Regions from separate parts of the Streptomyces cinnabarinus genome, predicted to be linked through region 2. Evidence: riboswitches for the same ligand, from Rfam matches in the RefSeq annotation. Region 2 holds a riboswitch; each other region holds the start of a gene.

Region 1 (6,939 bases), 6.3 Mb from region 2:
GCCGGAGTGGGCGCCGCCGTGGCGCTCGCCCTCGGTGACGCCGACGTCGATGTGCCGGTACGGCGGTTCGGCATCCCCGAGCAGTTCCTCGCCCACGCCAAACGCGGCGAGGTGCTGGCGGACATCGGCCTCACGCCCGTCGAGGTCGCCGGACGGATCAGCGCGAGCCTGGCCGTCCAGGAGCCAGTCAAGGAGACAGCGGAATGACCACGGAGTTCGACCTCGGCGCGCTGCTGGCCGAGCGCGGAGCCGAGCGCTACGAGCTGCACGGCAAGTACCTGAACCACCAGCTCCCGCGCATGCTGCACACCATCGGCTTCGACAAGGTCTATGAGCGCGCCGAGGGCGCCTACTTCTGGGACGCGGACGGCGCCGACTACCTCGACATGCTCGCCGGGTTCGGGGTGATGGGCCTCGGCCGCCACCACCCCGTCGTCCGCAAGGCGCTGCACGACGTCCTCGACGCCCAGCTCGCCGATCTCACCCGCTTCGACTGCCAGCCACTGCCCGGACTGCTCGCCGAGAAGCTGCTCGCGCACAGCCCGCACCTGGACCGGGTGTTCTTCGGCAACAGCGGCACCGAGGCGGTCGAGACCGCCCTGAAATTCGCCCGCCGCGCCACCGGCAGGCCCCGCGTCCTCTACTGCGACCACGCCTTCCACGGACTGACCACCGGCGCCCTGTCCGTCAACGGCGAGGACGGCTTCCGGGACGGCTTCGCCCCGCTGCTGCCCGACACGGCCGTACCCCTCGGCGATCTCGACGCCCTGGCCCGGGAGTTGAAGAAGGGCGACGTCGCCGCCCTGATCGTCGAGCCGATCCAGGGCAAGGGCGTGCACGAGGCCCCGCCCGGCTATCTGCGCGCTGCCCAGGAGCTGCTCCATAAGCACAAGGCGCTGCTCATCGCCGACGAGGTGCAGACCGGGCTCGGCCGGACCGGGGACTTCTACGCCTACCAGCACGAGGACGGCGTCGAGCCGGACCTGGTGTGCGTGGCCAAGGCCCTGTCCGGCGGCTATGTGCCGGTCGGCGCCACCCTCGGCAAGGACTGGATCTTCAAGAAGGTCTACTCCTCGATGGACCGGGTCCTGGTCCACTCGGCGAGCTTCGGGGCCAACGCCCAGGCCATGGCGGCCGGGCTCGCGGTGCTCGCCGTACTGGAGGACGAGCAGATCGTCGCGAACGCCCGCGTCACCGGCGACCTGCTGAGGTCCCGGCTCGCGGCGCTGACCGACAAGTACGAGCTGCTCGCCGACGTACGCGGCCGGGGCCTGATGATCGGCATCGAGTTCGGCAGGCCCTCCTCGCTGAAGCTGCGCAGCCGGTGGACCATGCTCCAGGCGGCGCGCAAGGGACTGTTCGCGCAGATGGTCGTCGTACCGCTGCTCCAGCGGCACCGGATCCTCACCCAGGTCTCCGGTGACCATCTGGAGGTGATCAAGCTGATCCCGCCGCTGATCGTCGGGGAGCGGGAGGTGGAGCGGTTCGTGGACGCCTTCACCGAGGTGATGGACGACGCGCACAGCGGTGGCGGGCTGATGTGGGACTTCGGCAGGACGCTGGTGAAGCAGGCGGTGGCCAACCGCTAGCGGCAGCTGGAAGGGGTTTGCCTCAGAGGCAAGAAAATTGCCGCTGAGGCAAATCTCCGGCTGAATGGAGAGCATGAGCTCTCCCGAGACCGGGCCGGCCGACGAGCTGCCCGTGGTGGCGCCCCAGCTCCGTGCCCTCCGGCGCCAGGCCGCGCTCACCCTGGAGGCCGCGGCCCGCGCCGCCGGTCTGTCCCCGGCCCATCTGTCCCGGCTGGAGACCGGGCAGCGCCAGCCCTCGCTGCCGATGCTGCTAGCGCTCGCGCGTATCTACGGTACGACGGTCTCCGAGCTGCTCGGCGAGACGGTCGCCGACCGGGAGTCCGTCGTGCGCTCCGCCGACATGGAACCGACGGCGGCCGGCGGCTGGACGTACTGGCAGGCCGGCGCCCCCGGCCGCGGGATGCAGGCGCTGCGCCTGCACGTTCCCTTCGGCTCCCAGGGCGACATCGTGCGGGTGCATCCGGGCGAGGAGTGGCTCTACGTCCTCACCGGGCGGCTCCGGCTGCGCCTCGGCGACACCACGCACCGGCTGGCACCGGGCGACAGCGCCCACTTCGACTCGCTCACCCCGCACCGGATCGCCGCCCTGGATCCGGCCGGGGTCGAGCTCCTGTTCGTCCACACCCTGCTGCAGAGCCCCACGGCCGCCCTGTGCCTGGGCGGTCCGACCCCTTCACACACCGGAGAGATGCCATGAGCGGTAGCGACATGGAGGAGAAGTTCCCGCGCGCCCTGTGGGTCCGCCTGATCATCTACATCGCGGTGGGGCATGTCTTCGCCGCGTTCATCTACTTCCTGTTCGAGGTGGGCGCGAAGCAGTAGCCGCCCGGTCCTGCGTCAGTCGAGCAGGCGCTCGCGCAGCCGCTCCCGGACCTCGGGAGTGACGCCCAGCGCCTGCTCCAGATAGGTGTCGACACCGCCCCAGTTCTCCTCGATCGTCTCGAAGGCCGCGGTCAGGTACTCGGCGCGCGCGTCGAAGAGCGGGCTGAGCAGCTCCATGACCTCGGGGGTGTAGCTGTTGTTGCGCTGCACCTTGTAGCGGCGGTGCTTGGCGTTGGACTCCAGGTAGTCGGCGAGGATCGCCTCCCGCTCGACGCCCAGGGCGAGCAGGGTCACCGCTATCGACAGACCGGCCCGGTCCTTGCCGGCGGCGCAGTGCATCAGGGCCGGGACGCTGTCCTCGGCGAGGGAGTGCAGCACCCGGGAGTGCTCGGTGGTGCGCTCCTTGATGATCATGCGGTACGACTCGATCATGCGGTTGGCGGCCTTGCCGTCGTCCAGGATCTCCCGCAGCTGCTCGATGTCGCCGTCGCGGACCATCTTCCAGAACTCGGCGCCGTCCGCGGGGTCGGACAGCGGCAGGTTCACATTGCGCACCCCGGTCAGCTCGACGTCGGGGCCCTCCAGCTTCTGGTCCGCGGCGTTGCGGAAGTCGAAGATCGTGTGCAGGCCGAGGGTGTCGAGGAACGTCGCGTCCTCGTCGGTCGCATGCGCGAGGTGGCCGCTGCGGAACAGCACACCCTGCCGTACCCGGCGTCCGTCCACGGTCGGCAGTCCGCCCACATCGCGGAAGTTGCGAACTCCGGCCAGCTCCGGCTCGGTCGACGGGACCTGCTGCGTCACTTGGGCTCCTCCCACCGGTCCGTCCGGCTCGGCACGCCGACGGGCACGCCACGACGATACGACATCGAAACCGGCCACCCATGGAATATGCCAAAACGGGCGAACAGTGCCAATATCCGCCCGATTCCGTTCTGTCCGAATTGCAGCCTTCATTCCAACTCGCTCTGGAATAAAGGAGTCTGGAGCAACGTCACGTGAGCAGCGTCATATCAGTGACAGTGCGTCGTCCGTCATGTTCACGTAATTCATGCGCTTTTCAAGGGTATTTACGGGAGTCGATCTCCCCCTAATGCACGGAAAGTGACTGGGAATTCTTACTAGGGATCAAGAAGGACGCCTTCGCGTGGAACCTTCTGCTTGTCCCTTTGCGTCTTGGTCGCTTACGTTCGCCACCAATCCGAGCGGACGCCTAATCCTGCCGCCGCTCGGGATCCGCACACTCACCCGTGCACGGCAGGAGCGGGGGACCCACAGGCACAACCGCCTGGTCCGGTCTCCGGAACAGGCTCGGGGTCAAGTCGCGCCCAGCGCGCGGCCGGACATCTCCAGTCCGAACCCGACAGCTCACCTCGTAGGCGCCGGAGAGGAATTCGCCATGCCCGCGAAGGGTAAGCACCGCCGTCCCAAGAGCCTGCGCCTCACCCGCTCGATCGCCGTCGCCGGAACCGGTGGCGCCGCGCTCGCCCTCCCGCTTCTGGGTGCCACCGGCGCCCACGCGGCCCCGGCGCAGTCGGTTTCGGAAAAGGCCGTTCAGTCGGTCCAGTCGGTCCAGTCGGTCGACAAGAAGACGGCCGAGAAGAAGGCCGCCGCCAAGAAGTCCGCCAAGCAGAGCACCAAGACCTACACGGTCCGCTCCGGCGACTACCTCTCGAAGATCGCGGACGACCAGAACGTCAGCGGTGGCTGGCAGAAGCTGTACCAGGACAACCGCACGGCCGTCGGCACCGACCCGTCGCTGATCCACCCCGGCCTGAAGCTGTCGATCGGCAAGAAGGCCGCCACGACGGACACCGCCGAGAAGCCGGCCGCGAAGTCCTCCACCAAGTCGTCCTCGTCCTCCTCGGGCGCCACGAAGAAGACGTCGCAGTCCGCCACGGCTTCCCAGTCCTCCGCCTCCCAGGCGCAGCCGGCCGCCCAGGCCGCCCCGAGCACCGTCAACGGCTTCTCCGCCCCGGTCTCCGGCGCCGGTGTCGGCACCTCCTACAAGGTCGCGGGCAGCATGTGGTCCAGCGGCTACCACACCGGCGTCGACTTCGTCGTCCCGACCGGCACCTCCCTGAAGGCCGTGGGCACGGGCACCGTCGTCTCGGCCGGCTGGGCGGGTGCCTACGGCAACCAGGTCGTCATCCAGCTCGCCGACGGCCACTATGCGCAGTACGCCCACCTGTCCTCGCTGTCCGTCTCCAGCGGCCAGTCGGTGACCGCGGGCCAGCAGGTCGGCCTCTCCGGCTCGACCGGCAACTCGACCGGGCCGCACCTCCACTTCGAGATCCGCACCACGCCGGACTACGGCTCGGACGTCGACCCGGTCGCCTACCTCAGCTCGAAGGGCGTCTCCATCGGCTGACGAACCCCCGCCACACCGGCAACCTGCCTGACACGCGGCCGAAGGCCGGACCCCTGATCCCCGGGTCCGGCCTTCGGTGTTTATTCCGGAGTTGGCCAAGGCTTTAGGCGTGGCTTATCTCACCGCCCGTCAACCCCTGCCTACGGTCGCGTAGGTCACATTCGAGGGTGAATCATGAGCCGATGTGGCAGACGATTCGAAGAGTGACAGCAAGGCAGTGATCGGGTCGTACGTGGCGGTGGGGGACAGCTTCACCGAGGGCGTCGGCGACCCTGGCCCGGACGGGGCGTTCGTCGGCTGGGCCGACCGGTTCGCGGTGCTGCTCGCGGACCGCCGGCCCGAGGGCGACTTCGGCTATACGAACCTGGCGGTGCGCGGGAAGCTGCTGGACCAGATCGTCGCGGACCAGCTCCCCAAGGCCCGGGAGCTCGCCCCGGACCTGGTCTCCTTCTGCGCCGGAGGCAACGACATCATCCGGCCCGGCACCGACCCCGACGAGGTCGCCGAGCGGTTCGAGCGGGCCATCGCCCAGCTCACCGAGACCGCCGGGACCGTCATGGTGACGACCGGCTTCGACACCCGTGGCGTGCCCGTGCTGAAGCATCTGCGCGGCAAGATCGCCACGTACAACCTGCATGTGCGGTCCATCGCCGACCGGTACGGCTGCCCGGTGCTCGACCTGTGGTCGCTGAGGACCGTGCAGGACCGGCGTGCCTGGGACGACGACCGGCTGCACCTCTCGCCCGAGGGGCACACGCGCGTGGCGCTGCGTGCGGGCCAGGTGCTCGGCCTTCAGGTGCCGGCCGACCCGGACCAGCCCTGGCCGCCGCTGCCGCCGCGCGGGACGCTGGAGGTCCGGCGGGACGATGTGCACTGGGCGCGCGAGTACCTGGTGCCGTGGATCGGGCGACGGCTGCGCGGGGAGTCCTCGGGCGACCATGTGACGGCCAAGGGCAGCCTGTCGCCGGACGACATCAAGATGCGGATCGACGCGGCCGTCTGAAGTTCCCCGCCAAGCCTCCCGGGGGTGGCCGCTCAGCGCGCCGCTGCCGTCAACGCCTCTCGCTCGATGCCCAGTTCCCGGGCCAGTGCCTCGTCGGCCCACTCCTGGGCACGCGCGCGTGAGAGGGCGCCCTGGTAGGACGTCAGCTGGACGGCGAGGCCGTCGAGGAGGGCGGTGAGGCGGAGGGCGGCGGCCTCGGGGTCGGGGCAGGGGAACTCGCCCGCGGCCACCCCTTCGGCGATGACCTCGGTGATGGCCGCCTTCCACCGTTTGTCGAGGGCCTGGGTGACCTCACGCAGCGCGGGTTCGCGCAGCGCCGCCGCCCAGCCCTCGATCCACAGCCGCCAGCCCTTGGCCTGACCTGTGGGCGCGTACCAGCGGACGGCCGTGCGCAGTCGGCGCAGCGCGGTCGTCCGGCGGCCGAGCAGCTTGCGCAGCTGCGCGAGGTCGTCCTCGGCGGCGTACGCGAAGGCCGCGGCGACCAGCTTCTCCTTGGTGGAGAAGTGGTAAAGCACCAGGGCGTTGCTCACGCCGAGCGCCGAGGCCACGTCGGCGATCCTGACCGCCGACACGCCCCGTGCCTCGATCTGCTCGATGGCGGCCCGCAGCAACTCCTCACGCCGCTCCGCCACACTCAACCGCACCCTCGCCACGGCGCTCACCCTAAACCCTGGTGCCGGGGGCGCCGGGGTCCACCCCGGGGTGGTGAAAGGCTCAACCAGGGGCGCCGCACGGGCCGGTGCGCAGGCGTTCGGCTCGGACGCCCCCGGCTCACGGGCGCGCGCTCACCGGTACTGCCCGAACCTCTCCACGATCACCGGATGCCGGTCCGCCGCGATGGCGTGGGCGGCCGCGCGGGGAGTCGTGCCGTCGGTCTCCGCGCGGGTGAGCATCCGCTCGGTCAGGGTGCGCATCGCGTGACGGGTGTGGGCGAAGGCCTCCGCCGCGTCGGGGCCGATGTCGCCGAAGAGGGTCCACCACCACCAGGCGTTCGTACCGGAGTTGACCACGACATCGGGCAGCACGGTGACGCCCCGTGCGGCCAGCAGCGCCTCGGCCTCCGGGAGAACCGGCATGTTGGCGGCCTCGACGACCCAGCGGGCGGTGATCCGCTCCTGGTTCTCGCGGTCGACGGCGTACGACACGGCCGCGGGCAC
Region 2 (6,939 bases):
AGCTCGGGCGCCAGCCGAGCCAGCACAGCCGTGGCGTCGAACGGGTCGAGACTCAGCAACCGCACCGTCGCGGACGCAGGCCCACTGACACTCTCGTACACGGCGCAGTACGCGGCATCCACGGGACCGAGCCCGGCCGCGCGGGCCGTCACCCCGAGCACCACGGGCTGATGGGCACCCTTGGGGAACGAACCGGCGAGAGCGTCGAGTTCAGCGCAGGGCCAGGTCGCGCGGGCGGCCCGCATCAGCTGTCGCCCCAGCTTCCGCGCGGCGAGCCGCAGCGCGGGGGAAGGCGTCCGCGCGTCCGCCGCCGCGTCCAGCGCGACCGGGTCCACCCCGAGCGAGGCCGCCGCCGCGATCGCCGCGGCGACCCGGCCCACGGTGTGCAGCCGCCCGCGGCAGAACTCCTCCAGACTCGCCGCCCCGGTCACCCGCCCGGCCTTGACGGCCGCTTCCGCGCCGCCGGAGTGCGCGTGCCCCCCGGCGGGAAAGCGGCCGTCGGCCAGGACCAGAAGCGCTGCCCTGGACATCAGAAGAGGAAGTAGCGCTGGGCCATGGGCAGTTCGGCGGCTGGAGTGGCCTCGACCAGCTCCCCGTCGATGCGCACGGCAAAGCTGTCGGGGTCGACCTGGACACGTGGCCGGGCGTCGTTCTCGCGCATGTCGGCCTTGGTGACACCGCGCGTGGAGTCGATCCCGACGAACCGCTTGCCGAGCTGGAGCCGCTCCGGCAGCCCGTCCTCGATCGCCAACGGCGCCACGAAGTTCACGGAGTTGGTCGCCGGCCCCCGCCCGATCGCCCCGAACATCGGCCGCGGCAGGACCGGCTGCGGCGTCGGGATCGAGGCGTTGGCGTCGCCCATCTGCGCGTACGCGATCTGCCCGCCCTTGACGACGAGTTGCGGCTTCACTCCGAAGAACGCGGGGTCCCACAGCACCAGGTCGGCGAGCTTCCCGGTCTCCACGGACCCGACCTGCCCGGCGATGCCCTGGGCGAGGGCCGGGTTGATCGTGTACTTGGCCACGTAGCGCCGTACCCGGAGATTGTCCGCGCGCCCGTCCCCCGGCAGCGCCCCACGGCGCCGCTTCATGACATGCGCGGTCTGCCAGGCGCGCAGCACGACCTCGCCGACGCGTCCCATGGCCTGTGAGTCGGAGGAGATGATCGAGATGGCGCCGAGGTCGTGCAGTATGTCCTCGGCGCCGATGGTGGACGGCCGGATCCGGGACTCGGCGAAGGCCAGGTCCTCCGGGACCGCCGGGTTGAGGTGGTGGCACACCATCAGCATGTCGAGGTGTTCCTCGGCGGTGTTGACGGTGAACGGCCGGGTGGGGTTGGTGGAACTGGGCAGCACATGCGGCTCGGAGACCACGGTCATGATGTCCGGCGCGTGCCCGCCGCCCGCGCCCTCGGTGTGGTACGCGTGAATGCCGCGGCCCCCGATCGCGGCGAGGGTGTCCCCGACGAACCCGGCCTCGTTCAGGGTGTCGGTGTGGATGGCGACCTGGATGCCGGTGCGGTCGGCGACGGTGAGCGAGGCATCGATGACGGCGGGCGTCGACCCCCAGTCCTCGTGCAGCTTCAGCCCCATCGCGCCGCCGCGGATCTGCGACAGCATCGCCTCGTGCGAGACGGTGTTGCCCTTGCCGAGGAAGCCGATGTTCAGCGGGTAGGACTCCATCGCCTCCAGCATGCGCGCCAGATGCCAGGGCCCCGGCGTCACGGTGGTCGCCTTGGAGCCCTCGGCCGGTCCGGTGCCGCCGCCGATGAGCGTCGTGATGCCCGAGGCGAGCGCCTCGTCGGCGATCTGCGGGCAGATGAAGTGGACGTGCGCGTCGATGGCACCGGCGGTGAGGATCTTGCCGTTGCCCGCGATGACCTCAGTCTCGGGGCCGATGACGAGGTCCGGGTGCACCCCGTCCATGGTGTCGGGGTTGCCGGCCTTGCCGATGCCGGTGATCCGGCCGTCCCGGATGCCGATGTCGGCCTTGACGACACCCCAGTGGTCGATCACCACGGCACCGGTGATGACCGTGTCCGGGGTGCCGTCTGCGCGCGTAGCACGCGACTGGCCCATGGACTCGCGGATGACCTTGCCGCCGCCGAACACGGCCTCGTCACCGGCGAGTCCGGGACCGCCGGAGCGGTCCTCCTCGATCTCCACGAGCAGATCGGTGTCGGCGAGCCGGATCCGGTCGCCGGTCGTCGGGCCGAACAGGTCGGCGTACGCGGCACGCGAGATCTCAGGCATCGAGGGCACCTCCGGTCTCCCCGCGCAGTCCCGGCACGACACGGGCGCCGGCCAGCGGGACGAGTTCGACGTCGGCGGGGATCCCGGGCTCGAAGCGCACGGCGGTGCCGGCGGCGACGTTGAGCCGCTTGCCGCGGGCGGCGGCGCGGTCGAAGTCCAGACCGGGGTTGGCCTCGGCGAAGTGGTAGTGGGAGCCGACCTGGACGGGCCGGTCGGCGGCGTTGAGGACGGTCAGCCGGGTGACTTCACGGCCTTCGTTGTACACGACCGGCCCGTCCGCGAAGAGGACCTCTCCGGGAATCATCGCAGCGCCCTCCCTCAGACGATCGGCTCGTGCACGGTGACGAGCTTGGTGCCGTCGGGGAAGGTCGCCTCGACCTGGACGTCGTGGATCATCTCCGGGACGCCCTCCATCACGTCGTCCCGGGTGAGCAGCTTGCGCCCGGAGGACATCAGCTCGGCGACCGTACGGCCGTCGCGCGCGCCTTCGAGGAGGTGGGAGGTGATCAGGGCGATGGCCTCGGGGTGGTTGAGCCTGAGTCCGCGGGCCCGGCGCTTCTCGGCGACGTCGGCCGCCACATGGATCAGCAGCCTCTCCTGCTCGTGCGGGGTCAGTTGCACGTCCCACCTCACCTCTCGCTCCGGACCGTGCGGGGCCCGGTTGCCGCGGCCACGGGCAAAGTCCCTGGTGGCGTGGAGGGAGGCTAGTTGGACCGAGTTTCGGGAACGTTAACCGAGCTGTGATCCGGTCAGGCGTCCGATCGCGGCTCGGCCATGCTCATCACGGCGCGCAGTCCGTCCTGGAGGACCTCTACCGGGGCCGCCCCGAGCAGGGACTGCTGGGCGATGAAGCCCTGGACCACGGCGACCATGGTGCGGGCGACATGCTCGGCGGGGATGTCCGTCCGCATCATCCCTGCCTCCTGATAAGCCTCGGCCACCCTGACCCAGGCCGTGGTCACCACGCCGTACACCTCGTCCATGACGACCGCGAGCTCCGGGTTGCGCGCGGTCTCCGCCCACACCTGCATGATCAGCCGCGGGAAGACGGGCTCGTCGTCGACGGACAGGGTGCCCCAGATACCGACGGCGCGGCCGAGGACCTCGCCCACCAGCACGTCCGGCGGCGGGGGTGGGCTCTGCCGGGTGAGCTCCTCGAAGGCCGCACGCACCTCCGCGAGGACGCCCTTGACGATCGCGGCGATCAGCTCGTCCTTGCCGCTGAAGTAGCGGTAGACCGCGCCGGCCGAGAGGTCGACCTCCTTCAGCACGTCCTGCATGGAGGTGGCGTGGAAGCCGTTGCGGGCGAAGCAGCGGGCGGCGCCTTCCAGGATCTGGCGGCGGCGGGCGTCGAGGTGTTCCTGGGATACGCGGGCCATGGTCCCCCAATTTAAAACGAACGTTCCTTCTTGACAAGTGCGCCGGGCGGCGAGACGCTGATGGCTCCACTAAAACGAATGATCGTTCTCTATAAGAACGATCCCTGTGAGCACCACCGCGCACCCAAGGGGAAACCATGTCCACCCGCCGCCGACTGATCGCGGTCGTCGTCCTAGTCCCGGTCCTCGCCGCCCTCGCCCTGTGGGCCTTCGCCTGGCCCGCCGCCCGCACCGCACCCCGCGACCTGCCGCTCGGGGTGGCCGGCCCGGCCACCGCCACCGCCCAGGTGGAACGCCAACTGACCCGGCACGAGGGGGCGTTCGAGCTCCACCACTACGCCGACGAGGCCGCCGCCCGGGACGCCGTCGAGGACCGGTCCGTATACGGCGCGATCGTCGTGACACCGGACGGCACCTCGCTGCTCACCGCCTCGGCGGGCAGTCCGGTCGTGGCTCAGCTGCTCCAGCAGCAGGCCGCCGCCGCGGGCGGCGAGGTCCGGACCGTCGACGTGGTGCCCGCGCCCGCCAATGACCCTCGGGGCGCGGCCTTCAACGCCGGCGTGCTGCCGCTCGCGCTGGCCGGTATCGCGGCGGGCGCGGTGGTGACCCTGCTCGGCCTGCGCGGCGGCCGGGCGGTGGCCGCACTGGCCGCTTCCGCCGCGCTGGTGGGCCTCACCGCGGCGGCCGTGGCCCACAGCTGGCTGGCGGTCGTCGACGGCAACTGGTGGGCGGAGGCAGGGGTGTTCGGCCTGGCGACCCTCGCGGTGAGCGCCGCCGTCGCCGGACTGGCCGCCCTGATCGGCCCCGCCGGGATCGGGATCACCGCGGGCCTGGTCATGCTGTTCGGCAACCCCTTCTCCGGCGCGCCCTCGGCGCCGGAGCTGCTGCCCGAGCCGGTCGGCGCGATCGGACAGTGGCTGCCGCCGGGCGCGGGCGCGACGGCGCTGCGCTCCACGGCGTTCTTCGACGGCGCCGCGGCCACCGGCCCCGTGCTGACACTGACGTGGTGGGCGACGCTGGGCCTGGGCGCGGTGGTGCTCGGCGCCCTGCTGAAGTCCCGTACGCAGAGCCAGCCGACACCGGAGCGGGAACTCGCCCCGGTGTCATAGGCACTGCGGGACGCGCCGGCGCGAGCGCCGCGTGCCCTGGACGGACAGCGCCGCGCGGCTCGCGTCACGGTGCCGCCGCGCTCGGACAGTTGACGCACGTGAGCGCGGTGCGGGCGTCCCGCCGCCATCTCGACTCGTCCGGCCCGGAGTTGAAACGGACCAAACGAGGTACCCCCTTTTGGCGTAGCCGCGCCTCCTTTTGCCGACCCGTCAGGGTTGCGCAACGCGCGTAGCCCCAGGACCGAAATGGACGTTCCGTGCCTGGTCCGGGCATCCCCCGGGCCCTCGACGATCGTTCGAACGGAGCAGTGTCCACCCGAACGGGTGAGTGGTGAGTAACACCACAAATCCCCGGTTCCATTGGGATTTTCGGACATCAGTGAGTCAAGATCCCTGTCTGACGACAAGCCCCCGCCACAGCGGCGGGGCGGTCCGGGCGGACGCCGAGTCCTGCCGCCGCCCGGACGACCGGTCGACAGGAGTGGATCGGCAGGAGTGGAGGACCCAGGCACGACGGGTCGCCGGCACGGAGGTTCGCGCCGAGCAGCCCTTGGGGTGAAGCCGCTTTTCGCGGCCGGGCAACTTCGCCAGCCCGAATCCGACAGGTCATCCTTCACAGGCGGCTGACGAAGGGTTGCGCATGACTGCGCTCAATCGTGTCCCGTCGCTGATGGCCCGTGCCGGTACGGCTTCGGCGCTCACCATCGCCGCCGTGGGCGGTTCGATCGTGGCCCCCGGCCTCTCCGCCGAGGCCCAGGCGGCCACTCCGGCGACGAAGGCACTCCAGGTCGCGGCCTCCAAGAAGGGCTCCCCCTACAAGTGGGGCGCCGTCGGGCCGCACCGCTTCGACTGCTCCGGGCTCACGCTGTACTCGTACAAGAAGGCGGGCAAGAAGCTGCCTCGTACGGCGGCCCAGCAGTACAACAAGACGCGCCACATCTCGTCCAAGAGCCGCAAGTCCGGCGACCTCGTGTTCTTCCACTCGGGGTCGAACATCTACCACGTCGGCATCTACGCCGGGAAGGGCAAGATCTGGCACGCCCCGAAGACCGGGGATGTGGTGAGGCTGCAGAAGATCTGGACCAAGAGCGTCTGGTACGGCCGGGTGAGCTGACCGGCGGCCCGAGGGGGGCGGCGGCGTCCTGACACGCCGCCGCCCCTGACGGTCGCTCAGGTGACGGCTTCGAGGAGCAGGACCGTGCCCAGGGCGGTCAGGGCGGCGCCGGTGACCGCTTCCACGCGCCGGGCGGCCCGCGGCCTGCGCAGCCACCGGCCGAGCCGGTCCACCAGCAGCGCCACGGCCGGGAACCACAGCAGGGCGAGCACCACCACGATCAGTGCCAGCAGCAGGGTCCGGGGCAGCGCGGGAGAGCCTGCCGGCACGAACTGCGGGAGCAGGCTGAGGAACGTGATCGGCGCCTTGGGATTGAGCGCGTTGGTGACGAAGCCCTGCCGCAGCGGGCGCGCGGCGACGGAGGTCTCCTCGGGAGCTTCCGGGCGCGGTCGGCGCAGGGCCCGGAGCGTGCGTGCGCCCAGGTACAGCACATAGGCGCCGCCCAGCAGTTGAAGCGTTCGGAACAGTGCGGGGACCGCGGTCAGCACGGCCGCCACCCCAGCGACCGCCAGCGCGGTGTGCAGCATCAGCCCGGCCGTGATGCCGAGCGCGCAGGCGATCCCGGCCCGGCGCGAGACCAGGGCGTTGCGTACGACCACGGTGAAGTCGGCCCCGGGCATGGCGACCATGCCGGCGGCGACCCCGGTGAAGGCGAGAAGCTGTCCGTCCATACGGCCAGCGTGCCGTGCGGAAGCCTTCAGCAGGTACTTCGAATATTCTGGGTCTGCCTTAAGCAATGCTTTAGTCTCCGGCCCGGCGCCCGAGCCCCAAGGGAGTCTCCCGTGTACGACCCCACCCGGCTCGCCGCACTCGTGGCGGTCGCCGAGGCCGGTTCGATCACCCGGGCCGCCGAGCGGCTCGGCTACACCCCGCCCGCGCTCTCCCAGCAGCTGGCGAAGCTGGAGCGGGAGGCGGGCACACCTCTGCTGGTCCGGCACCATCGCGGGGCCCGGCTCACCGGCGCGGGCGAACTGCTGGTGGCGCGGGCCCGCCGGGTGCTGGACGAACTGGAGCGCGCCCGGCATGAACTGGCCCGGCTCACCGGGCTGTCCGGGGGCACGCTCCGGCTCGGCACCTTCCAGACCG
Region 3 (6,939 bases), 4.1 Mb from region 2:
GCACATCATCGGCATCGCCTCGCTCCTGGGCGGCTTCCTCACCCAGATGAAGGCGATGGGCCAGGGCACCGCCCGGTTCGTGCCGGCGATGCTGCACGGTGCGCTGACGATGCTGGTGACCGGCGTGATCCTGGTCGGGCTCAACCAGGCCGACGATCAGACCGTGAACAACATCAAGATCGGCGTGAAGCTGGCGCTGCTGATCGTGATCCTCGGTCTGGTCTATGTGAAGCGGGACGAGGAGAAGGTCGACAAGGGCCTGTTCGGGCTGGTCGGGCTGCTCACCACGGCGAACGTCTTCATCGCCGTGCTGTGGACGTGAGTTCGGCCTCCTCGGCCGCGGCGGAGACGTAGGCCCGCTCCTCCTGGACCGCCCCCACGGCGACGGCCAGCCAGGCCGCGACCGCGATCCACAGCAGGATCTCGCCGGGGGTCTCCAGCCAGGACACCTCGATGGCGGCGGCGACGGACAGGGTCGCCGTCGCGGTCATGCCCAGCGGGAACACGGTCGCCCAGCGGCGTACGTCGTAGCGGGGCCGTGGCCGGACCGCCTCGGCCACGGCGAGCACGGCGTACCAGGCGAGGTCGAGCACCAGCAGGGTGACGGTGACCGTGTGCAGGACATCGTCGGCGTCGTCGTTCCACAGATACAGCCCGGGGCTGTCCGCGGCGATCAGCTTGGACCCGGCGAGCGCCGAGATGGCCATCGCGCCGCCCGCGACCCAGTGGTCCCCGGCGCCCTCCAGCACCTGGCGCGGATCGAAATGGAGCAGGGCGAGGCCGTAGAGGACGAGTCCCAGCCAGAACAGCACGAGCGCGGCGTGCGCGAGCCAGGCCGTGGACTCGGCCGCGGCGAGGGTGGCGCCGAGGACGGCGAGGCCCTGCGTGGCCACGCAGCTGAGGAACACCGCGCCGGGCATACGGCGGCGCCAGTTGCTCACGACGACGTAGAGCAGGCCCGGCCACAGCACCGCGGCGAGCGCCAGCAGGGCAGCGGCCAGGGCCTGCCAGCCGAGCGCGGAGAAACGGGTGCCGAGCACGGTCGTCGCCGCGACGGCGGTGAGCGCGGCGGGGGTGCCCGCCTCCTGCCGCCAGCGCGCGGGCTGCCGCAGCAGCCTGAGGACGAAGTCCGTGGCGAGGCCCAGCCAGGCGACGCAGGCCACGGCCAGGGTGATCCGGGAGAGGACCTCGTAGCCGGTCAGGTGCAGGCCGACCGAGATGATGCCGGTCGCCATCACCGCGGCACCGGCCGCCGGAGGACGCAGCGCCCACCAGGCGCGAAGTGAGCGAGGGGCAGAGGTGCCGGGCATGCGCCGATGCTAAGGAGCGGGAGGCCGGTTCCCGACGGGCCACGCGCGCGGGGGCCACGAAATACGCGCGGGCGGCAGGGTGGCAGGGCGGACGGGTTTACGCGCGGGGCGTCCACGGATCCGTCGCCGTCGCTCGCCCAGCGGCAGCGGCACGCGTGCGTAGGCGTCGATCACGCCCACGCGCGCGTGCCGGGTCGGATCAGGCGGGGCGTACGACGCTGTGGATCGAGCCCTCGCCGTCGTAGTAGATCGACTCCTCGCGGACGTAGGCGCCGGGCTTCGGGGCGTGGATCATCATGCCGTTGCCGATGTAGATGCCCACGTGGCCGAGGTTCTCGTAGAAGAAGACGAGGTCGCCGGGCTTGGCGTTGGCGAGGGAGACCGTGGTGCCCGCGTTGACCTGGTCGTAGGTGGTGCGCGGGAGGGAGATGCCGGCGGCCGCCCAGGCGTCCTGGGTGAGGCCGGAGCAGTCGTAGGAGTCCGGGCCGGTCGCGCCCCAGACGTACGGCTTGCCGATCTGCGCGCGGGCGAAGGCGAGCACCTTCTCGGCCTTCGCGGCGTAGGTGGAGTCCGCCGGGGCCTCGGTCTCGGTGGACCCGGTGGAGGACGAGCCGGAGGACGACGAGTCGCTGGAGGAGGAGCCGCTCTCCTGCTGCTCGGCCTCGGCCGCCGCTGCCGCCTCCGCGGCCTCCTTGCGGCGCTGTTCCTCCGCCGCCTGCTTCTCCGCCAGCTCGGCCGCCTTCTGCGCGGCCTCCTCCTGGCGCTTGCGCTCGATCTCGGCGAGCCGCGCCTTCTCCTCCGCGGTCAGGTCGGAGAGCAGGTCCCGCGCGTCGGCGAGCTTCTTCTGGACGGTCGCCTTGGCGGTCTTCAGCTCGCCCTGCGACTCGTTCAGCGTCTGGAGGCTCTCGGTGGCCTCCTCGCGCTTCTTCATCGTCGCCGACTGCTGCGTGACGTAGTCGTCGACCGCTTCCTTCTGGCGACCGGTCATCCGGTTCATCAGCTGGGTCTGGTCGAAGTAGTCCTGCGGCGAGTCGGCCAGCAGGAACGTCGCGGTGTCGGGGGCCGCGGCGCCGGTGCGGTACTGCGCGGCCGCGAAGGAGCCCAGCTCCTCCCGCGCGTCGTTCAGCTTCTGGGTGCGCTTGGCGACGTCGTCCAGCAGGGTGTCGACCTGCTTGCGCTGCTTGGTCGTCTTCTCCTTGGCCGCGTTGTACTTCTCGGTCGCCGTCTCCGCCTGGCGGTAGAGGTCATCGACCTTCTTCTCGACCTCTTCGAGGCTCGGCTTGTCGTCCGTGGCCGGAGCGGCGTTGGCCGTCTGGGACAGCAGGGCCACGGAGGTGAGCGCGGCCGTGGCGAGGGCGGGGGTCCGTATGCCTGCGACGCGCGGCCCTGCGGGACGCGACTTGCGGTGCGACGCCAAGGGAGGCGACTCCTTCCATGTACCGCCTACCGAGTTAGCTGTCGGGTTCGGGCGGGTGGTTCGGAAGGTTTGCCCTACGGCCCTCTCCGGTAAGGGAGTCGGGCCGATTCACCCCAAGGTCCGTTGGGTCCCCGGCTCCGGCTGCCGTCGGCGGGCAGCGGACTCGGCGGAGGCCGCGCGGCCCGGCGTCGTTCGCCGGTGGGGGTCGTACGGCCTGCCCGGCACGGTAGCCAACTCGTGTGGCCCCTGTGAAGGTTGATGGGTGATATGCCCGATACATTTTCGTGACCTTGGGTCAGAACGTCGCGGGGTGTGGTCAATCCGGATGGATCTATGCCGAGTTGTGCGTATTTTCTCCGGAGTGACATCGTCCGCCCGCTTCCCGGCGCTAGCTTCCAGCCAGCCGCGGTCGTGTGAGCCGCGGTGGGGGAGTAGGGGGTACGGCCATGAGGAAGCGCACATCACTCGTCGTTGCCACGGGCGTCGCGCTCGCCGCCACCGTGGGCGTGGCGCCCGCCGGGGCGAGCGGGGGAGGGGACGGCCGGCCGGTCGTCCGGGTGATCGCGAGCGGGCTCGACAATCCACGCCAGCTCTCGTACGACGAGGGGCGGCTGTACGTCGCCGAAGCCGGCCGGGGCGGCAAGAAGTGCATCGGGGAGGGGCCGGAGGGGGAGACCTGCGTCGGACTCACCTCCGCCGTCACCAAGATCTACTGGGACGGGGGCGCGTGGAAGCACCGCCGGGTGGTGAAGGGGCTGCCCTCGGGCGCCGCCCCGGACGGCGGCTTCGCCACCGGCGTCGCCGGTGTGTCCGCCCGATACGGGGAGGTGTGGGGCGTGGAGACCTTCGTCCCGCCGGAGGCCGGGGTGCCCACGCACCGGCCCTGGAACACCCTCGGCAAGCTGCTGCGCATCGACCACGGCACGGCGCGGATCGCCGCCGACGTGTCCGCCGTGGAGCTGAAGCACAACCCGCACAAGGCGAACGTGGAGTCCAACCCGTACGCCGTCCTCGCCCTGCCGGACGGCCGGAAGATCGTCGCGGACGCGGCGGGCAACGACCTGGTGGAGATCTCCCGGTCCGGCAAGGCCCGCCCCTTCACCGTCTTCCCGGACCACAACGGCCGGGAGTCCGTCCCCACGTCCCTGGCGCTCGGACCCGACGGCACGCTCTACGTCGGTGAGCTGAACGGCCTCACCGAGAAGCCCACCGCGCGGGTGTGGCGCGTCGATGCCTGGACCGGCAAGATCCTCGGCTTCAAGTCCGGCTTCGGGCCGATCAGCGGCATCGCCGTCAACGGCAGCGGAGACCTGTACGTCAGCCAGCTCTTCGCGGGCGTGGTGACGAAGCTCTCGGGCACCGGGCGCACTGACGTCAAGGTCCCCTTCCCGGCGGGCGTGGCCGTGGACCCGCACGACGGCAAGGTCTACGTCTCCGCCTGGTCGATCGCCGACCGCGACGGCACCGTCCTGGACGGCAGGAAGACCCCGGGCGGCCAGGTCTGGAAGATCCTCGGCTTCTGAAAACCGTCCGATGTTCCGAGGGCGGCGGCGGGGTGTCAGTGGGGAGCCCTAGACTCGGAGAGCGATGAGCAGCCTCTTTGATGACAGCTTCCTGGCGGATCTTCAGGCCCCTCGTGGGCGTGAGGAGGAGCCTCCGCCGCCGCCCGAGGACGAGCACGCTCCGGAGTCGGTTCCGGACGATCTGTTCGGTGGGAAGTTCGACGTGCCGCCGGACCGGGACGACTACTACCGCGACGGCGCCCCACGCCCGGCGCTGGATGCCGCCGCGCTCATCGAGGGGCTCAACGAGAACCAGCGCGCGGCCGTCGTCCACTCCGGCACCCCGCTGCTCATCGTGGCCGGCGCCGGTTCCGGCAAGACCCGTGTGCTCACGCACCGCATCGCCTATCTCCTCGCCGAGCGGAACGTGCACCCCGGCCAGATCCTCGCGATCACCTTCACCAACAAAGCCGCGGGCGAGATGAAGGAGCGCGTCGAGCAGCTCGTCGGCCCGCGCGCGAACGCGATGTGGGTGATGACCTTCCACAGCGCCTGCGTCCGCATCCTGCGCCGCGAGAGCAAGAAGCTCGGGTTCACCTCGTCGTTCTCGATCTACGACGCCGCCGACTCCAAGCGTCTGATGGCCCTGGTCTGCCGGGACCTCGACCTCGACCCCAAGCGGTTCCCGCCCAAGTCCTTCAGCGCCAAGATCAGCAACCTCAAGAACGAGCTGATCGACGAGGAGGACTTCGCCGCCCAGGCCGGCGACGGCTTCGAGAAGACCCTCGCCCAGGCGTACGCGCTCTACCAGTCGCGGCTGCGCGAGGCCAACGCCCTCGACTTCGACGACCTGATCATGACGACGGTCAATCTGCTGCGCGCCTTCCCGGACGTCGCCGAGCACTACCGCCGCCGCTTCCGCCATGTCCTCGTCGACGAGTACCAGGACACCAACCACGCCCAGTACGCCCTCGTGCGCGAGCTGGTGGGCACCTCCGAGCACCCCGTCGACGTACCGCCCGAGGCGGAGCTCCCGCCCGCCGAACTGTGCGTCGTGGGCGACGCCGACCAGTCGATCTACGCCTTCCGCGGCGCGACGATCCGCAACATCCTCCAGTTCGAGGAGGACTACCCGGACGCGACGACGATCCTGCTGGAGCAGAACTACCGCTCCACGCAGACCATCCTGACCGCCGCCAACGCGGTCATCGAGCGCAATGAGTCCCGCCGCCCCAAGAACCTGTGGACCAACGCGGGCGCGGGCGCGCGCATCACCGGCTATGTCGCCGACACCGAGCACGACGAGGCCCAGTTCGTCGCCGACGAGATAGACCGCCTCACGGACGCGGGCGACGCGAAGGCCGGCGACGTCGCCGTCTTCTACCGCACCAACGCCCAGTCCCGCGTCTTCGAGGAGATCTTCATCCGCGTCGGCCTGCCCTACAAGGTCGTCGGCGGCGTCCGCTTCTACGAGCGCAAGGAGGTCCGGGACGTCCTGGCCTACCTGCGGGTGCTGGCCAACCCCGAGGACTCGGTCCCGCTGCGGCGGATCCTGAACGTCCCCAAGCGCGGCATCGGCGAGCGCGCCGAGGCGATGATCGACGCGCTCTCCCAGCGGGAGAGGATCAGCTTCCCGCAGGCCCTCAAGCGGGTGGACGAGGCGTACGGCATGGCCGCGCGCTCCACGAACGCCGTCAAGCGGTTCAACACGCTGATGGAGGAGCTGCGGACGATCGTGGAGTCCGGCGCCGGACCCGCGACCGTCCTCGAAGCCGTCCTCGAACGCACCGGCTATCTGGCCGAGTTGCAGGCATCCACCGACCCGCAGGACGAGACCCGGATCGAGAACCTCCAGGAACTCGCCGCCGTGGCCCTGGAGTTCGAGCAGGAGTCGGAGGAAACCCCGGGCGGGCTCGCCGACTTCCTGGAGCGGGTCGCGCTCGTCGCCGACTCCGACCAGATCCCCGACGAGGACGAGGACGGCTCCGGAGTCATCACCCTGATGACCCTGCACACCGCCAAGGGCCTGGAGTTCCCGATCGTCTTCCTCACCGGCATGGAGGACGGCGTCTTCCCGCACATGCGCGCCCTCGGCCAGGCCAAGGAACTGGAGGAGGAGCGCCGCCTCGCCTACGTCGGCATCACCCGCGCGCGGGAACGGCTGTATCTGACGCGCTCGTCGCTGCGCAGCGCGTGGGGGCAGCCGTCGTACAACCCGCCCTCCCGCTTCCTGGAGGAGATCCCGGCGCAGCACGTGGACTGGAAGCGCACGGGTGCCACCTCGCCGGTGTCCTCCGGGCCCGCGTCAGGCGTGGCGGCCTCGCTGTCCTCGTCCCGCTCCCGCTCGGCGGCGTCCGGCGCCTCCGGCTTCGCCACCCGCCGCACCGCCGAGCAGCCGGTCGTCGCGCTGGCCGTGGGCGACCGGGTGACGCACGACCAGTTCGGGCTCGGCACCGTGATGGCGGTCAAGGGCACTGGCGCCAACACCGAGGCGACGATCGATTTCGGCGACACCAAGCCGAAGCGGCTGCTGCTGCGCTACGCGCCGGTGGAGAAGCTCTAGCCACGAGAAAGCCCCCGCTGTCGAACAGCGGGGGCTCGCAGGGAAGTTGCGACAGCCGAGGCTACGACGGGTCGAGGCCGTGGCTGCGCAGCCAGGCGAGCGGGTCGATGGCCGAGCCGCCGCCCGGACGGACCTCGAAGTGCAGGT
Region 4 (6,939 bases), 5.3 Mb from region 2:
GAGGTCCCGGTGATCGAGGCCGCCATCGACGAGGAGCTCGCCCGGTTCGCGGCCGAGGGCCCGACGGCCGAGGAAATGGAGCGCGCCCAGGCCCAGTTGGAGCGCGAATGGCTGGACCGGCTCGGCACCGTCGCGGGCCGCGCCGACGAACTGTGCCGCTACGCGGTGCTGTTCGGCGACCCGCAGCTCGCCCTCACCGCCGTGGGCCGGGTGCTGGACGTGACCGCCGAGGAGGTCCAGGAGATCGCCAAGGCCCGGCTGCGCCCCGACAACCGCGCGGTGCTTGTCTACGAGCCGACCGTCCCCATGGAGACCGTCGAGGAACCCACCGAGGACCTGGAGTCCGCGGCCACCGTGGAAGCAAGCGACGAGAACGAGGAGACGGCCAAGTGACCGAGCTCGCCCCGATGGAGTTCCACCCCCAGCCCCAGGCGGGTGAGGCGAAGGTCTGGGCCTTCCCGGCGCCCACGCGCGGGACCCTCGACAACGGCCTGACCGTGCTGCGCTGCCACCGCCCCGGCCAGCAGATCGTCGCCGTCGAGGTGCTCCTGGACGCCCCCCTGGAGGCCGAGCCGGCCGGCCTGGACGGCGTCGCCACGATCATGGCGCGCGCCTTCTCCGAGGGCACCGACAAGCACACGGCCGAGGAGTTCGCCGCCGAGCTGGAGCGCTGCGGCGCCACCCTCGACAGCCACGCCGACCACCCCGGCGTGCGCCTCTCCCTCGAAGTGCCGGTCTCCCGGCTGCCCAAGGCACTCGGACTGCTCGCCGACGCCCTCAGGGCGCCCGCGTTCGCCGACAGCGAGGTCGAGCGGCTGGTCCGCAACCGCCTCGACGAGATCCCGCACGAGCTGGCCAACCCCTCCCGGCGCGCCGCCAAGGAGCTGTCCAGGCAGCTCTTCCCGGCGACCGCCCGCATGTCCCGCCCGCGCCAGGGCACCGAGGAGACCGTCGAGGCCATCGACTCCGCGGCCGTACGCGCCTTCTACGAGCGGCATGTGCGCCCCGCCACGGCCACCGCCGTGGTCGTCGGCGACCTCACCGGCACCGACCTGGACGCGCTCCTCGCCGACACCCTCGGCTCCTGGACCGGCTCCTCGGCCGAGTCGCGGCCGGTGCCCCCGGTCACCGCCGACGACACCGGCCGGATCGTCATCGTGGACCGCCCCGGAGCCGTCCAGACGCAGCTGCTGATCGGCCGCGTCGGACCCGACCGGCACGACCGCGTGTGGCCCGCGCAGGTCCTCGGCACGTACTGCCTCGGCGGCACCCTCACCTCCCGCCTGGACCGCGTCCTGCGCGAGGAGAAGGGCTACACCTACGGCGTGCGCTCCTTCGGGCAGGTCCTGCGTTCCGCCCCCGACGGCAGCGGCGCGGCGATGCTCGCCATCAGCGGTTCCGTCGACACGCCGAACACCGGTCCCGCCCTGGAGGACCTGTGGAAGGTGCTGCGCACCCTCGCCGAGGGCGGGCTCACCGACGCCGAGCGGGACGTCGCCGTGCAGAACCTGGTCGGGGTGGCGCCGCTGAAGTACGAGACGGCGGCCGCCGTGGCGAGCACCCTGGCCGACCAGGTCGAGCAGCACCTGCCCGACGACTACCAGGCCACGCTGTACCGCCGGCTCGCCGAGACGGGCACCGTGGAGGCCACCGCGGCGGTCGTGAGCGCCTTCCCGGTGGACCGTCTGGTGACGGTGCTGGTCGGTGACGCGGCGCAGATCAAGGAGGCCGTGGAGGCCCTTGGGATCGGTGAAGTCACCGTCGTGACGGCCGAGTAGACACCTCCTCGGATGTGAACGCGCGGTCACGCGCGTGTGGGGCCCTGGTGACGGAAGCGCCACCAGGGCCCCTTTATGTCCGAATTGGGGGAGAGGTTGCCTGTCTGACCTGTGGCATGCGCTACAAAAACAGTGATCCGTTTGGGAATTGAAAGTTGCCCCGATTAGCGTCATGCGGGCTGTCCGTCAGGCAGTGCGCCGCGACCGCGGCACCGGACAGTCATCGCCGAGTCCCCCTACGGCGCGAGCCAGGGGAGCCGGGGACCCACCGCAGTCCCTGGGGTGAATCGGGCGCCCGCGCGTAGTGCGAGGGGGTCCGTAGGAGACCTTCCTGCTCCGAACCCGTCAGCTAACCCGGTAGGCGAGAAGGAAGGAAAGGACCAGCCACTACATGGCGTTCACCCGCGCCACCGGGAAGCACCGCCGTCCCAGCCGGATGCAGCGCACGACCGCCCGCGCGGCGGGCGTCGCGGCCCTCACCACCACCGGCGTCGTCGGCACTCTCGCGGCCGCCCCGGCGCTCGCCGCCGAGGTCCCCGCGGAGCAGACCGGTCTCACCCCCGTGATCACCATCGGTGACTCGGTAGCCGACCAGATCGACGCCCAGGCCGCCGCGCAGCAGCAGGCGGCCGTCGAGGCGGAGGCCAAGAAGGAGGCCGAGGAGGCCGCGCGCAAGCGGGCCGCCGAGGCCGCCGAGGAGGCCCGCGAGGCCAAGGAGCGCGCCGCCCGTGAGGCCGAGCGCAAGCGCCTGAACACCTTCGTCTCCCCGATCTCCGGCTCCTACGTCTCGACGAGCTACAAGGCCGGCGGCGCCGTCTGGTCCTCCGGCAGCCACACCGGCATCGACTTCCACGCCTCCAGCGGCACCTCCGTCCACTCGGTCGGCACGGGCACCGTCGTCGAGGCCGGCTGGGGCGGTGCCTACGGCAACCAGATCGTCATCCGGATGCATGACGGCACGTACACCCAGTACGGGCACCTGTCGTCGATCGGTGTCGCGGTCGGCCAGAGCGTCACCCCGGGCCAGCAGATCGGCCTGTCCGGTGCCACCGGCAACGTCACCGGGGCGCACCTGCACTTCGAGGCCCGCACGACCGCGGAGTACGGCTCGGACATCGACCCGCTCTTCTACCTCCGCTCGCACGGTGTGAGCCTCTGACGGCATCCGCCACCGCTTACCGGAACCCCGGCTCCCAGAGTCGGGGTTTTCGGCTTTTACCGGGCCCTGTTGTCCAAAAAATATCCATGGATTCCGGCCCGCCATCGGAAATTCCCGCTCATTGCCATAGAGTCGATGAACACGTCAGCCATCGACGTTTCACGGGGATTAAAGCGGAGGTCGGTCATGCGTGTTCCGGCGCAGTCGGTATGCACGGCGATCCGGGACGACATCGTCGCCGGAGTCCACGAGCGCGGCGGCCGGCTCACCGAGGAACTGCTCGCCCGCCGCTACGGTGTCTCGCGCGTCCCCGTCCGGGAGGCCCTGCGCACACTGGAGGCGGAGGGCTTCGTGGTGACCCGGCGGCACGCGGGCGCGTGTGTCGCGGAACCGACCGAGCAGGAGGCCGCCGACCTGCTGGAAATGCGCGGCCTGCTGGAGCCGCTGGGCGCCGCCCGCGCCGCCCAGCGGCGCACCGAGGCGCATCTGAAGGTGCTGCGCGGCCTGGTGAGGCTCGGTCAGGAGCGGGCCAGGAGGGGCAACAGCGAGGATCTGCGCTCGCTGGGCAGCTGGTTCCACGAGACGCTCGCCCAGGCCTCCGGCAGCCCCGCGCTGACCTCGATGCTGACCCAGCTGCGGCACAAGATCGCCTGGATGTACGCGGTGGAGGCGCCCGCCAGCCCCGTGGAGGCGTGGGCGGAGCACGGCGCGATCGTGGACGCGGTGGCGCGCGGCGACAGCGAGCGCGCGCGGGCGATCACGGCCATGCACACCGAGCGCGCGAACGGCGCGCACCGGCTGAAGCTGTCCGCGGGACCGGAGCGTGTGAGGAATTCGCAACATCCCGTAAACATGTCGGGTCAGCCGTATTAACACGCGCGCCGTATACAAAGAGGCAGTAATTCGCGGGGGATTATTTCTGCTGCCCGAATTCGGAAATGGCGATCGCCCGGCGGGAAAGGCGAAGGGCCCGCCCGATAATTCGGACGAGCCCCTCGGGAAGCGGCGAGTGCCGCGTGCGCACTGGCTCAGACGGTCTCGGGGAGTTCCTCGAGGCCCTCGGCGACCAGCTTGGCCAGCCGGTCCAGGGCGGCGTCCGCGCCCTCGGCGTCGGAGGCGAGCACGATCTCCTCGCCGCCCTGGGCACCCAGGCCCAGAACGGCCAGCATGGAGGCCGCGTTGACGGGGTTGCCGTCAGCCTTGGCGATCGTCACCGGGACGCCTGCGGCCGTGGCGGCTCGGACGAAGATGGAAGCGGGGCGGGCGTGGAGGCCCTCGGCCCAGCCGACGTTGACGCGGCGCTCAGCCATGTGATGCTGCCCTTCAGGTGCTCAGGTTGTCTAGACCAGTGTTCCACAACGTGAAGCGTGCCCGGAACAGACCTTCGTCCCGTTCCGTGTGGTCGCCGGACCGCGGCCTCGATCCGGCACCCGTCCTCCACAGACTGCCCCGCGCCGTTGTCGGACGCGAGCCGTAATCTGGGCCCCATGCAGAGCGCCTCGGACCGGCACGAGTACCCCGCCCACTGGGAAGCCGACGTGGTGCTGCGCGACGGCGGCACCGCGCGCATCCGACCCATCACCGTTGACGACGCCGAGCGCCTGGTCAGCTTCTACGAGCAGGTCTCGGACGAGTCGAAGTACTACCGCTTCTTCGCGCCCTACCCGCGACTGTCCGCAAAGGACGTCCACCGCTTCACGCACCACGACTTCGTGGACCGGGTGGGACTCGCGGCCACCATCGGCGGCGAGTTCATCGCCACCGTACGCTACGACCGCATCGGCCCCGACGGAATGCCCGCCTCCGCCCCCGCCGACGAGGCCGAGGTCGCCTTCCTCGTCCAGGACGCCCATCAAGGCCGCGGTGTCGCCTCCGCCCTCCTCGAACACATCGGCGCCGTCGCGCGGGAGCGCGGGATCCGCCGGTTCGCCGCCGAGGTGCTGCCCGCCAACACCAAGATGATCAAGGTGTTCACGGACGCCGGGTACACCCAGAAGCGCAGCTTCGAGGACGGCGTCGTCCGCCTGGAGTTCGGCCTGGAGCCCACCGACCGCTCGCTCGCCGTGCAGTACGCGCGCGAGCAGCGCGCCGAGGCCCGGTCCGTGCAACGCCTGCTGGTGCCCGGCTCGGTGGCCGTCATCGGCGCCGGCCGGACCCCCGGCGGCGTCGGCCGGGGCGTCCTGGACAACATCCGCGCGGGCGGCTACCGCGGCCCCCTGTACGCGGTGAACCAGGCGTTCCCCGAGGAGCTGAAGGAGCTGGCGGGCGTGCCCGCGCACCGCTCGGTGCGGGACATCGACGGCCATGTCGACCTCGCCGTGGTCGCCGTACCGGCCGAACAGGTCCCCCAGGTCGTCACCGAGTGCGGCGAACACGGCGTCCAGGGGCTGGTCGTGGTCTCCGCCGGGTACGCCGAGAGCGGGCCCGAGGGCCGGGAGCGCCAGCGCGAACTCGTCCGGCACGCGCGTACGTACGGCATGCGGATCATCGGGCCGAACGCCTTCGGTGTCATCAACACCTCGGCGGACGTCCGGCTGAACGCCTCGCTGGCGCCCGAGATGCCACGGCCCGGCCGGATAGGGCTGTTCGCCCAGTCCGGCGCCATCGGCATCGCGCTGCTGTCCCGGCTGCACCGGCGCGGCGGCGGGGTCACCGGTGTCACCGGCGTGTCCACCTTCGTCTCCTCCGGCAACCGGGCCGACGTCTCCGGCAACGACGTCCTGCAGTACTGGTACGACGACCCGGACACCGATGTCGCCCTCATGTACCTGGAGTCCATCGGCAACCCCCGCAAGTTCACCCGGCTCGCCCGGCGGACGGCCGCCGCCAAGCCGCTGGTCGTGGTGCAGGGCGCGCGGCACGGGGGAGCTGCCCCGCAGGGCCACGCCGTACGGGCGACACGGCTGCCGCAGGCCACGGTGTCGGCGCTGCTGCGGCAGGCCGGGGTGATCCGGGTCGACACCATCACCGAGCTGGTCGACGCGGGGCTGCTCCTCGCCCGCCAGCCGCTGCCGTCCGGTCCGCGCGTGGCGATCCTCGGCAACTCCGAGTCGCTGGGCCTGCTGACCTACGACGCCTGCCTCGCCGAGGACCTGCGGCCACTGCCGCCGCTGGACCTGACGACCGGGGCGTCGGCGGAGGACTTCCGCCGGGCCCTGTCACGCGCCCTGGCCGACGACACCTGCGACGCCGTGGTCGTCACGGCGATCCCGGCGATCGGTGAGACCTCGCCGGGCGACGCGGTGCTGGCCGAGGCGCTGCGATCGGCCGCGGAGGAGGTGCCCGGGAAACCGGTGCTGGTGGTGCACGTGGAGCTGGGCGGGCTGGCGGAGGCGCTGTCCGCCGCCGCCAGCACGGCACCCCGGGCCCCGGCCGAACCGGGGCCGGTCGCGCCCCCCGCGCCCGCCCCCGCGGACGCGCCGCGGGACCAGCCGCCCTCCCCGCGCGGGCGCCTCATCCCCGCCTACCCCGCGGCCGAACGCGCCGTCCGGGCCCTCGCCGAAGCCGTGAAGTACGCCCAGTGGCGCCGGGAGGCCGCCGAGCCCGGCCGGGTCCCCGAGTACGACGGCATCGACGAGCGGGCCGCCGCCGCCCTGATCGACGGCCTCCTCACGCGCGGGCAGGGCCTCACCCTCGGCCCCGAGGAGACCTCCGACCTGCTCGGGACGTACGGCGTCCAGGTACGGCGCGCCGTCCCCGCGCCCACCCCCGACGCCGCCGCCGAAGCGGCCCGCGCGGTCGGCTACCCCGTCGCCCTCAAGGCCACCGCACCGCACCTGCGCCACCGCGCCGACCTGGGCGGCGTCCGGCTGGATCTCGCGGACGAGGAGCAACTGCGCCGGGCCTACGCCGAATTGGTCGAGCTGTTCGGCAGGCCGGAGGAACTGCGGCCGGTCGTCCAGGCCATGGCCCCGCGCGGGGTGGACACGGTCGTACGGGCCGTGATCGACCCGGCGGCCGGCGCCGTCCTGTCGTTCGGGCTCGCCGGAGCCGCCTCACAGC

The links. A riboswitch is a leader RNA that binds a small molecule or an ion and turns the genes downstream of it on or off. The one in region 2 is predicted to bind cyclic di-AMP.
Region 1: linked by a shared signal. The riboswitch ahead of STRCI_RS34450 (LysM peptidoglycan-binding domain-containing M23 family metallopeptidase) and the one ahead of STRCI_RS05800 (C40 family peptidase) in region 2 are both predicted to bind cyclic di-AMP.
Region 3: linked by a shared signal. The riboswitch ahead of STRCI_RS24730 (C40 family peptidase) and the one ahead of STRCI_RS05800 (C40 family peptidase) in region 2 are both predicted to bind cyclic di-AMP.
Region 4: linked by a shared signal. The riboswitch ahead of STRCI_RS30115 (M23 family metallopeptidase) and the one ahead of STRCI_RS05800 (C40 family peptidase) in region 2 are both predicted to bind cyclic di-AMP.

The regions. Positions count from the first base shown of each region.
Region 1 covers NZ_CP114413.1:7,635,719-7,642,657, forward strand. Annotated here, with positions in the region: gene dxs (1-deoxy-D-xylulose-5-phosphate synthase) at 1-207, shown strand, start outside; gene STRCI_RS34430 (aspartate aminotransferase family protein) at 204-1,589, shown strand; gene STRCI_RS34435 (helix-turn-helix domain-containing protein) at 1,663-2,286, shown strand; gene STRCI_RS34440 (DUF6126 family protein) at 2,283-2,411, shown strand; gene STRCI_RS34445 (tyrosine-protein phosphatase) at 2,427-3,212, opposite strand; cyclic di-AMP (ydaO/yuaA leader) riboswitch at 3,644-3,803, shown strand; gene STRCI_RS34450 (LysM peptidoglycan-binding domain-containing M23 family metallopeptidase) at 3,808-4,779, shown strand; gene STRCI_RS34455 (SGNH/GDSL hydrolase family protein) at 4,997-5,782, shown strand; gene STRCI_RS34460 (TetR/AcrR family transcriptional regulator) at 5,815-6,414, opposite strand; gene STRCI_RS34465 (Glu/Leu/Phe/Val dehydrogenase dimerization domain-containing protein) at 6,568-6,939, opposite strand, start outside.
Region 2 covers NZ_CP114413.1:1,358,651-1,365,589, forward strand. Annotated here, with positions in the region: gene STRCI_RS05770 (urease accessory protein UreF) at 1-530, opposite strand, end outside; gene STRCI_RS05775 (urease subunit alpha) at 530-2,251, opposite strand; gene STRCI_RS05780 (urease subunit beta) at 2,244-2,555, opposite strand; gene STRCI_RS05785 (urease subunit gamma) at 2,570-2,872, opposite strand; gene STRCI_RS05790 (TetR/AcrR family transcriptional regulator) at 3,001-3,630, opposite strand; gene STRCI_RS05795 (ABC transporter permease) at 3,768-4,739, shown strand; cyclic di-AMP (ydaO/yuaA leader) riboswitch at 5,249-5,376, shown strand; gene STRCI_RS05800 (C40 family peptidase) at 5,380-5,853, shown strand; gene STRCI_RS05805 (LysE family translocator) at 5,910-6,524, opposite strand; gene STRCI_RS05810 (LysR family transcriptional regulator) at 6,636-6,939, shown strand, end outside.
Region 3 covers NZ_CP114413.1:5,431,563-5,438,501, forward strand. Annotated here, with positions in the region: gene STRCI_RS24720 (hypothetical protein) at 1-322, shown strand, start outside; gene STRCI_RS24725 (tellurite resistance/C4-dicarboxylate transporter family protein) at 300-1,310, opposite strand; gene STRCI_RS24730 (C40 family peptidase) at 1,510-2,727, opposite strand; cyclic di-AMP (ydaO/yuaA leader) riboswitch at 2,736-2,890, opposite strand; gene STRCI_RS24735 (ScyD/ScyE family protein) at 3,174-4,250, shown strand; gene pcrA (DNA helicase PcrA) at 4,315-6,792, shown strand; gene STRCI_RS24745 (M23 family metallopeptidase) at 6,854-6,939, opposite strand, start outside.
Region 4 covers NZ_CP114413.1:6,632,107-6,639,045, forward strand. Annotated here, with positions in the region: gene STRCI_RS30105 (M16 family metallopeptidase) at 1-393, shown strand, start outside; gene STRCI_RS30110 (M16 family metallopeptidase) at 390-1,778, shown strand; cyclic di-AMP (ydaO/yuaA leader) riboswitch at 1,993-2,156, shown strand; gene STRCI_RS30115 (M23 family metallopeptidase) at 2,170-2,937, shown strand; gene STRCI_RS30120 (GntR family transcriptional regulator) at 3,124-3,810, shown strand; gene STRCI_RS30125 (HPr family phosphocarrier protein) at 3,966-4,247, opposite strand; gene STRCI_RS30130 (bifunctional acetate--CoA ligase family protein/GNAT family N-acetyltransferase) at 4,425-6,939, shown strand, end outside.